3 regions of the Arthrobacter antioxidans genome follow, and region 2 is predicted to be linked to each of the others. Evidence: riboswitches for the same ligand, from Rfam matches in the RefSeq annotation. Region 2 holds a riboswitch; each other region holds the start of a gene.
The links. A riboswitch is a leader RNA that binds a small molecule or an ion and turns the genes downstream of it on or off. The one in region 2 is predicted to bind S-adenosylmethionine.

Region 1 (3,263 bases), 880 kb from region 2:
GAGTCCCACCAGCCCTCCTCCTCCGAGGCGCCGCGCGCCACGTGCGAACTGCCGGTCAGGGCGTGCTGCACGAGGACGGCGTTGGAGCCGTCCCGGTTCAGCCTGCCCCAGGTCTCGAACGCGAGCTGGACGTCGGGCAGCTCACCCCCGGTCTCGAGGACCAGCGGACCGATCGACGCGAAACGGAGCAGCCCGTCCCCGTGGGGCGGTGCGTCGTGGGTCCAGTCGGGCAGCGGAGCAGGAGGGTAGGTGGTCACGAACGGTCAGGCTCCCTTGGCGGCGCGGAAGCCCGCATCCAGATCGGCGAGGATGTCGGTGAGGTTCTCGAGGCCGACGGACAGCCGCACCAGGCCGGGTCGCACGCCCGCGGTGAGCTGGGCCTCCGCCCCGAGCTGGCTGTGCGTCGTCGACGCGGGGTGGATGACCAGCGAGCGCACGTCGCCCACGTTCGCGACGTGCGAGTGCAGTTCGAGGCCGTCGACGAAGCGCTTCCCCGCCTCCAGCCCTCCGGCGATGTCGAAGCTCACGATCGCCCCCGTGCCGTTGGGCCCGTACTTCCTCCCGCGCTCGTACCAGGGACTCGAGGCCAGGCCCGCGTAGGTGACACGCTCGACGCCGTCGTGCCCCTCCAGCCACTCGGCGACGGCCTGTGCGTTCTGCACGTGGCGTTCGACGCGCAGGCTGAGGGTCTCGAGTCCCTGCGCGATGAGGAAGGCGTTGAACGGGGAGACGGCCGACCCGAGGTCGCGGAGCAGCTGGACGCGGGCCTTGAGGATGTAGGCGAGGTTCGCGCCGAGCGCGCTGCCCACCCCGAGATCCCGGGCGTAGACGAGCCCCTGGTAGCTCTCGTCCGGCGTGTTGAACCCGGGGAACCGTTCGGGGTCCTGCGCGAAGTCGAAGTTTCCCGAGTCCACGATGACCCCGGCGATGGCGTTGCCGTGGCCGCCGAGGTACTTGGTGGCCGAGTGCACCACGATGTCCGCACCCCATTCGATGGGCCGGATCAGGTACGGCGTGGACAGCGTGTTGTCGACGATCAGGGGGATGCCGTGCTCGTGCGCGACGGCGCTGATGCCCTCGATGTCGAGGACGTCCTGCCGCGGGTTGGAGACCACCTCGCCGAAGAAGAGCTTGGTGTTCGGGCGGACCGCCGCGCGCCACTGCCCGAGGTCGTCGGGGTCCTCGACGAACGTGGTCTCGATCCCGAACTTCTTCAGGGTGTGCTTGAACAGGTTGTAGGTGCCGCCGTAGAGGCTGGGGCTGGCCACGATGTGGTCCCCCGCCTCCGCGATGTTCAGGACCGCGAAGGTCTCCGCGGCCTGGCCGGAGGCCAGCAGCAGGGCGCCGACGCCGCCTTCTAGGCTCGCGATGCGGGTCTCCACGACCTCCTGGGTCGGGTTGCCGATCCGCGTGTAGATGGGCTCGAGTTCGGTCAGGGCGAACCGGTTCGCGGCGCTCTCCGCGCTCGGGAAGACGAACGAGGTGGTCTGGTAGATGGGGAGCGCACGCGCCCCCGTGACGGCATCCGGCACCTGGCCGGCATGGATCTGGCGTGTTTCAAAGGACCAATCGTTGGACATGGTGTTCCCTCTGATCAGGGGCTCCGCCTGTCCGATGCTCCGGCCGGCGGACGCCGCTCCGGGAGACCGGACCCCGCAGGAGCCCGCGCTTGAACGGCGCCGATGGGACGCCGGACCTGGTCTTCACCCGGGGCACCCCACCGCGGTTGGAGGGTTGCCGGCCAGCAAGCCGGGGCTGTGTGCTGGCACTCATGACCTGCATTCATGTAAGCCGATCCGGGCGGATCCGGCAACCGTGTGACCCTCCGTGAAGCGGCCCGCGGGAGCACTCCCGATCCGGTCCCAGCCCTCTCCCCCGACACGCCCCAGGGAGTAAGGCAACCCTTAGTCGAGACCCAGATCACTTAGTGCCAAGATAGCCGCATGCGCCTGGACCATGTATCTTATGCCTGCGAACCCGATGGACTTGCCGCGACGGCCGATCGAATCTCGGCCAAGCTCGGCGTGGAGCCGGTGAAGGGTGGTGTGCACCCCCGCTTCGGCACGCGCAACATGATTTTCCCCCTGGTCAACGGCCAGTACCTGGAGGTCGTCGAGGTACTGAACCACCCGGCGTCGGACAAGGCCCCGTTCGGCCAGGCCGTCCGCGCCCGCTCCGAAGCCGGCGGCGGCTGGATGGGCTGGTGCGTCGCCGTCGACGATCTGGCACCGTTCGAGGAGCGCCTCGGACGCAGCGCCGTACCCGGCAACCGGAAGTTCCCGGACGGCCAGGAGCTCACGTGGCAGCAGATCGGCATCAAGGGGCTCATCGCGGACCCCCAGGTCCCCTATCTGCTCCGCTGGGACGACGGCACGGAGGACCTCCATCCCTCGAAGGCGCGGCCCGCCTCGGTGAAGCTGGAGTGCCTCACCATCGCCGGCTCGTCGGAGCGTGTGACCGACTGGCTCGGGACGGACGTCGAGAAGACGCTCGACGACGTGCAGGTCCAGTGGATCGCCCCCAACGGGACGCCCGGCGTCATGTCGGTGACGTTCGAGACCGACAGCGGTCGCGTCGAGATCTAGCCTCCGATCACGCGCCGATCCCCAGGGCGGGCCCGAGCAGCGCGTAGCCGACGAACCCCGTGATGTCGATGAGCGCGTGGGCGATCACGAGCGGCATGACCCGCCGCGTCCGGGTGTAGAACCAGGCGAACAGCAGGCCCATCAGCACGTTCCCGATGAACGGCCCGAACCCCTGGTAGAGGTGGTAGCTGCCCCGGATGAGGGCACTCGTGATGATGATCGCGGGGGTGGACCAGCCGAGGTCTCGCAGGCGGATGAACAGGTAGCCGACCACGATGACCTCCTCGAGCACCGCGTGCCGGAGTGCGGACAGCACGAGCACCGGGATGGTCCACCAGTAGTCGTCGAGCGCGGCCGGCACGAGCGCCGTCGTGATGCCGAGCGCGCGGCCTCCCGCGTACACCCCGAGCGTGCCGACGGCGATGATCGCGGCGAGGCCCACGCCGAAACCGACGGTGCGCAGCGGCTGCTCGAAGGTGAGGCCCAGGCGCCGGACGGCCGAGACGCCGGGGCCGCTGAGCAGGAACAGGACGAGCGCCACGGGCATCAGCGCGAAGAGGATGTCCAGGAGCTGGTAGGCGAGGTCGAAGTACTCGCGCTCGTTGAGCACCGGGTTCAGGGTGGTGGTCTGGCCGGCGAGGGGCCCGCGCGTGAGCTTGTCCGCCAGGCTGACGACGG
Region 2 (3,263 bases):
AGGTTGAGCCCGCCGTGGAAGCGTGCGTGCTCGATCTTGATGCAGCGGTCCATCACCACGTCCAGGCCTGCGGCTTCGGCGTCGCGCGCCACGTCCTCGTGCCAGGACCCCAGCTGCAGCCAGAGCGTTCTCGCGCCGACGTCGAGCGCGTCCTGCAGCACCGAGGGCAGGTCGTCGTGCTTGCGGAACACGTCGACGACGTCGGGCACCTCGGGCAGGTCCTTCAGCGACGCGTAGGCCGGCTGGCCGAGGATCTCCTTCGCCACCGGGTTCACGAAGTACAGGCGGTAGGGGGAGGAGGACTGCAGGTAGGTCGCGACGAAGTAGGACGCGCGCGAGGGCTTGTCCGACGCGCCGACGATCGCCACCGACCGCGCGCTCCTCAGTAGGTTCAGCCGTGCGGGCGCCGACGGCCCCTCCCAGGTCCGTTCGGGTGTCGTGTTGCCGGTGCTGCCGCTCATGCTCCCACTCCCACTGCCCGTGTCGCCGACGCGTCGTCGTCGTTCTCCCCGGCCGCTTCCTGCGGCAGGTCCTCGAACCCGGCGTCGGAGGCGTTCACCGCGATGTCCAGGGCCTGGTCCAGGTCCCAGAGGATGTCCTCGAGGTCCTCCAGCCCCACGGAGATGCGCACGAGGTCCTCGGGGACGCCCGCCGCGGCGAGCTGCTCGGCCGAGAGCTGCTGGTGCGTCGTCGAGCCCGGATGGATCACGAGGGTGCGGGAGTCGCCCACGTTCGCGAGGTGCGAGGCGAGCTGCAGCGACTCGATGAACTTCTGGCCCGCCCTGCGGCCGCCCCTGATGCCGAAGCTGAACACGGAGCCGGGGCCCTGCGGCAGGTAGGTCTTCGCCCGCTCATGATGCGCATGGGTGGGGAGCCCGGCGTAGTTGACGTATTCCACCCGCGGATCTGCCTGCAGCCACTCGGCGACGGCCAGGGCGTTCTCGAGGTGTTCGTCCAGGCGCTGCGCGAGGGTCTCGACCCCCTGCAGGAGCTGGAAGGCGGACATCGGCGAGAGGGAGGGCCCGATGTCGCGGAGCTGCTCGGTGCGCAGCTTGGTCAGGAACCCGTACTCCCCGAAGTTCGCCCACCACTGGATGTTGCCGTAGGACGGCACGGGTTCGGTCATCATGGGGAACTTGCCGTTGCCCCAGTCGAACCGGCCGCTCTCCACGATCACGCCACCGAGCGTGGTGCCGTGCCCGCCGATGAACTTGGTGGCCGAGTGGATGACGATGTCCGCGCCGTGCTCGATGGGGCGCACCAGGTAGGGCGTGCTCAGCGTGGAGTCGACGATGAACGGGACGCCGGCGTCGTGGGCGACCTTCGCAAGGCCCGCGAGGTCGGCGATCTCGCCGGAAGGGTTCGCGATCACCTCGGCGTAGACCGCCTTGGTGTTGTCCCGGATGGCGGCCGCGTAGTCCGCGGGGTCCGTCCCGGGGACGAAGGTGGTCTCGATCCCGAACCGGCGCAGCGTGACGTCGAGCTGGGTGACGGTGCCGCCGTACAGCTGGGAGGCCGCGACGATGTGGTCCCCGGCCTGGCAGAGCGCCGCGAAGGTGATGAACTCCGCGCTCATGCCCGACGCCGTCGCCACCGCCCCGATCCCGCCCTCGAGGGAGGCGATGCGCTCCTCGAACGCGGCGACCGTGGGGTTGCCGATCCGCGAGTAGATGTTGCCGTACTTCTGCAGCGCGAAGAGGTTGGCGGCGTCGTTGGTGTCCTTGAACACGAAGGACGTCGTCTGGTAGATCGGGACCGCCCGGGCCCCGTGGGTGGCGTCGGGCGTGCCGCCCGCGTGCAGTGCGCGCGTGCGGAAACCGAAGGAACGTTCTGCCATCAGGCACCTGCCTTGCTGGATTCGGACACTGCGACGGTGGGTCGGAGGTCGGGGTGGGTGCCGCAGGCGGCTGGGACGATGCTCATGGTTCCCTCCATCGTTCTGGCAGTAGCACCCTCATGCCGGCGCGGGGACGCGGAGGCCAGGGTTGCTGCGGCGTCAGTGAGCCAGATCTCTCGGCCGCTCGGGATGGTCGGATCGAGTCTGACACCGGGCGGGTGCAGAACCAAACCATGTGTCCCCGTGTGAGGCAGGGGTTGCGGCGACCTAGGCTGGAGGGATGGAGGAATGGAGATCGGCAAGCCGGGCGCAGGACCGCAAGCTGTGGCAGACGCTCTGGTACGTCGGCGCCGCGCTGACGCTCACGCTGGCCAGCAGCATCCTCGTGGCCCTGGGCGGCCTCGGAACGGCGGCCACGGACTGGTTCTACGTCCAGCAGGCGGTGCTGCTCTCGCTCAGTGCAGCCGGGACGGTCTTCGCCCTCCGTCGCTGGCGGGCGCTGCGCGGCTGAGGCGCACTTCACCTCCTGTTATTCAAATGTGACAGAAGTGACTGCTGTTAGGTATGGTCAGCACGTGCTTCCGCGACCGTGGGGCGCTCCTGGACGGATTGCCGAGCCCTGCCGTCGTCCCGGACTCGTTCGCAACCACGAAAGGCAGGGACGGGGGAACCACTAGTTCCACCGGGCGCGCAGGAGACCCTGCAGGCGCCCTCGGGGTTAAGCCGCACCACATCACCCACGGGTGATGTGCGCGGCCGGGTGACTCCCATCCGAACCCGACAGCTCACCCCGCAGGCATGGGAGAGGTATAGAACCATGTCACGAAACATTTCTTCAGCGCGCCACCGTGCCGACGTCGACGGCAGTCTCGCGCTGCAGGGCCTGTCCCGCGCCGCCAAGGCTCACGCCACCGCCGTAGGCCGCCCCGTCGCGATCGCCGCCGTCACCTCGGGCCTCGCGCTCGGCGCCGTGGGCACCGCCCACGCCGGTGAGTACACCGAGCAGGGCACGACGACGGCCCCCGCGGCCGTCGCAGCACCGGCCGCCGGTGCCGCAGCGACGACGCACACCGTCGTCGCGGGTGACACCCTGGGCGCCGTCTCGGCACGCTATGGCGTGGACCTGACCGCGGTCCTCACGGCGAACGGCCTGTCCGTCGCATCGATCATCTTCCCCGGCGACACCATCACCATCCCCACCGGCGGTGCCGCTGCGGCTCCGGCCCGGACGGTGTCGGTGCCCGTCGCCGCGCCCGCGGCGTTCGTGGCGGCTGCTCCCGCGGCGCCGGTCCAGCAGGCCGCTGCTGTCGCCCCCGCTCCGGCCGTGTCCACGGCTCCGGCCCCGGGCGTGCACCTGGCCTCCGCCGACATCACGCCGATCGCGACCTCCGGCAGCGCCGGCGGTACCCTCCTGGCTTCCGCCCAG
Region 3 (3,263 bases), 750 kb from region 2:
GTCTCCCCCGGTGTCGTGATCGCCCTCCTCGTGGTCGCCGTCGCGTTCTACGTGCTGCACCAGACGCGGTTCGGACGGACCGTGTACGCGATCGGCGGTGGCGAGTCCTCGGCGCTGCTCATGGGTCTCGCCGTCCCGCGCACCAAGGTCCTGGTGTACGGGATCAGCGGACTGTGCTCCTCGATCGCCGGGATCCTCTTCTCGTTCTACAGCCTCTCCGGGTACAGCCTGGCGGCCACCGGGCTGGAACTCGACGCCATCGCGGCGGTCGTGGTGGGCGGGACCCTGCTGACCGGAGGGTACGGCTATGTGCTCGGCTCCCTGACGGGGGTGCTCGTGCTCGGGATCGTCCAGACCTTCATCTCCTACGAGGGCACGCTGAGCTCCTGGTGGACGCGCATCGTGATCGGCGCCCTGCTCCTCGTCTTCATCCTGCTGCAGAAACTCTTCACCCGGAAGGTCAGACTCACCTGAGGCCGCGGGGTCCCGGCGGCTACGCTGTGGCCCATGACTGTTCTCGTGTTCCTGGACCCGGCCCATGACGACGGCAGGGTGGTCGACGCGTCCCGGCCGCAGCTGATGGCCACCGACCTCGGCGCCACCCGCGGGGACGGCCTCTTCGAATCCCTGCTCGCCGTCGACGGAGCCCCCCGCAAGGAGCAGGCGCACCTGGCCCGCCTCGCGTCGTCGGCCGCCGCCCTGGACCTCACCGTGCCGGACGCCGAGGCCTGGAGCCGCGCGATCCGCACGGGCCTGCGCGAGTTCGCGGCGGCGGAACCGGACCAGGGTCACGCCGTCGTGAAGCTGATCGCCACCCGCGGGGTGGAGGGCGCCGGGCAGGCCACGGCCTGGGTGCAGGTGGCCCGCGTGCCGGAGGCCACCCTCCGGCAGCGCGAGACGGGCCTGAGGGTCCTCTTCCTCGAGCGCGGGTACGACAGCACCGTCGCCCAGCGCGCGCCCTGGCTGCTCATGGGCGCGAAGACCCTCTCCTACGCCGTGAACATGGCCGCCGTCCGGTACGCGAAGGCGCACGGGGCCGACGACGTCATCTTCACCTCCTCCGACGGCAAGGTCCTGGAAGGCCCGACGTCGACGGTGCTCCTCGCCCACGAGCGCGACGGCCGGAAGACCCTCCTCACGCCGCAACTCGAGAGCGGGATCCTCCCGGGAACCTCGCAGAGCGCGCTGTTCGCCGCGGCGAAGGAGCAGGGGTGGGAGCTCGGCTACGGGCCGCTGGAACCGCGCGACCTCCTCGAGGCCGACGCCGTGTGGCTGATCTCGAGCATCCGGCTCCTCGCGCCGGTGCTCTCGCTGGACGGCCAGGAGCTGCGCACCTCGACCGCCCTGACGGCCGAACTCACCGATCTCGTGGACCGCTTCGTGTAATCTCCGCCACAAAAGGGCGCCCTGAGGCCCTTCTGCTACGTCAAGTGTCGGTTTCCGGCACGTCCCGTTTTGACCCGATGCTCCGTGCTGCCCTAGCGTTTTGCCTGCAATCAAGAGTTCCAGCCCTCGGCCCTGGCCGGCTGGACAGCAACCCTCTCCCGTAGTGGGGTGCTCCAGGTGAAGATTCGGCCGCCGGGACAAGTCCCCCGGTTGGCAAGTACGGCGTCGTGCGGCCTGTCCCGGACCATTCCCCGGTGACGGCACCCGCACCCTCGCACAGCCCAGAACAGTGAGCGTGTCACCCAGCAGCCTGTCCCCCGTCGCCGTGATCCGGCGTCCCCCGCACCATCCCCCGTTCCCCGCGCCCCCATCCGGGCCGGCACTTCGAAGGACACCATGAACATCTCCCGCAAGGTCCTGGCGGCATTCGCCGTCCCCTTCCTCGCCCTGACCGTCTCCTGCGGCAGCGGCAGCAGCGAGCCCACCGAGACCACCGACGCCCTGGCCGGCAGCGACCAGCAGTCGCTCGACCAGTACACGACCGACACCACGACGCCGATCGACGAGATCGACGTCTCGGAGCTCGGCCTCGTCACCGACGGCACGCTGCGCGTCGGCACGCTCTCCGACGCCCCGCCGAACATCTTCCTCGAGGACGGCGTCTTCACCGGCTACGACAACGAGCTGCTGCGGGCCATCGGCGACAAGCTGGGCCTCGAGGTCGAGTTCGCGTCCACCGACTTCTCCGCGCTCCTCGCCCAGGTGCAGAACAAGCAGTTCGACGTCGGATCCTCCTCGATCTCCACCACCGCGGAGCGCCGCGAGAACGTGGGCTTCACCAACGGCTACGACTTCGGCTACATGGCCGTGGTCACGAAGAACGGCTCCTCCGTCACGGGCTTCGACTCCCTCTCGGAGAGCACCCGCATCGGCGTGGTCCAGGGCACCGTCCAGGACGACTACGTCTCCAACACCCTCGGCCTCGAGCCGGTGCGCTTCCCCGACTACAACACCGTGTACGCGAACGTGAAGAACGGGCAGGTGGACGCCTGGGTGGCCCCGTCGCAGCAGGCCACCGGCCAGGTGAAGGACGGCGACGACACCACGATCGCCGAGACCATCATCAACACCGAGAACTTCACCGCGTACGCCGTGAACAGCGACAACCAGCCGCTCATCGACGCCCTCAACGCGGGCCTGGACGCCGTCGTCGCCGACGGCACGTGGACCGAGCTCACCGAGGAGTGGTACCCGGACCGCGAGATGCCCTCCGACTGGAAGCCCGGCAGCAAAGCCGTGGAAGTAAAGTAGCGGTCCCTGCATGGATGCCCTCGAACAGCTCGGGAAGACCTTCTTCGACTGGGAGGCGATGGCGGCGGTCCTGCCGGACCTGCTGACCGTCGGACTGCCGAACACGCTCATGCTCGCCCTGGCGTCGGGGATCATCGGGACGATCGTCGGCATGATCCTCGCCGTCATGGGGATCTCACGCAACCGCGTGCTGCGGTGGATCGCCCGCATCTACACGGACATCTTCCGCGGGCTGCCCGCCGTCGTGATCATCCTGCTCATCGGACTCGGGCTCGGACCGATCCTCCGGGAGATCACGGGCAGCACGAGCCCGTACCCGCTGGGCATCCTCGCCCTCTCGCTGATCGCCTCGGCGTACATCGGTGAGATCTTCCGCTCCGGGATCCAGAGCGTGGAGAAGGGACAGCTGGAGGCGTCGCGGGCCCTCGGCTTCAGCTACGGCTCGTCGATGCAGCTCGTCGTGATCCCCCAGGGCGTGCGGCGCGTGCTGCCGGCCCTGGTGAACCAGTTCATCTCGCTCATCAAGGAGTCCTCGCTCATCTACTTCATCGGCCTCGTCGCCAGTG

Region 1: it holds a riboswitch for S-adenosylmethionine, as region 2 does, so the genes downstream of both, MWM45_RS05480 (bifunctional o-acetylhomoserine/o-acetylserine sulfhydrylase) here and MWM45_RS01610 (O-acetylhomoserine aminocarboxypropyltransferase/cysteine synthase family protein) in region 2, are expected to answer to the same signal.
Region 3: it holds a riboswitch for S-adenosylmethionine, as region 2 does, so the genes downstream of both, MWM45_RS15445 (ABC transporter substrate-binding protein) here and MWM45_RS01610 (O-acetylhomoserine aminocarboxypropyltransferase/cysteine synthase family protein) in region 2, are expected to answer to the same signal.

The regions. Positions count from the first base shown of each region.
Region 1 is NZ_CP095501.1:1,197,681-1,200,943, reverse strand. It holds gene metX (homoserine O-acetyltransferase MetX) at 1-257, opposite strand, end outside; gene MWM45_RS05480 (bifunctional o-acetylhomoserine/o-acetylserine sulfhydrylase) at 264-1,580, opposite strand; SAM riboswitch class IV at 1,661-1,777, opposite strand; gene MWM45_RS05475 (VOC family protein) at 1,944-2,585, shown strand; gene MWM45_RS05470 (CPBP family intramembrane glutamic endopeptidase) at 2,593-3,263, opposite strand, start outside.
Region 2 is NZ_CP095501.1:315,507-318,769, forward strand. It holds gene MWM45_RS01605 (CoA-binding protein) at 1-461, opposite strand, end outside; gene MWM45_RS01610 (O-acetylhomoserine aminocarboxypropyltransferase/cysteine synthase family protein) at 458-1,837, opposite strand; SAM riboswitch class I at 1,929-2,033, opposite strand; gene MWM45_RS01615 (hypothetical protein) at 2,118-2,348, shown strand; cyclic di-AMP (ydaO/yuaA leader) riboswitch at 2,469-2,649, shown strand; gene MWM45_RS01620 (C40 family peptidase) at 2,655-3,263, shown strand, end outside.
Region 3 is NZ_CP095501.1:3,349,182-3,352,444, forward strand. It holds gene yjfF (galactofuranose ABC transporter, permease protein YjfF) at 1-474, shown strand, start outside; gene MWM45_RS15440 (aminodeoxychorismate lyase) at 508-1,386, shown strand; SAM riboswitch class IV at 1,495-1,612, shown strand; gene MWM45_RS15445 (ABC transporter substrate-binding protein) at 1,783-2,697, shown strand; gene MWM45_RS15450 (amino acid ABC transporter permease) at 2,708-3,263, shown strand, end outside.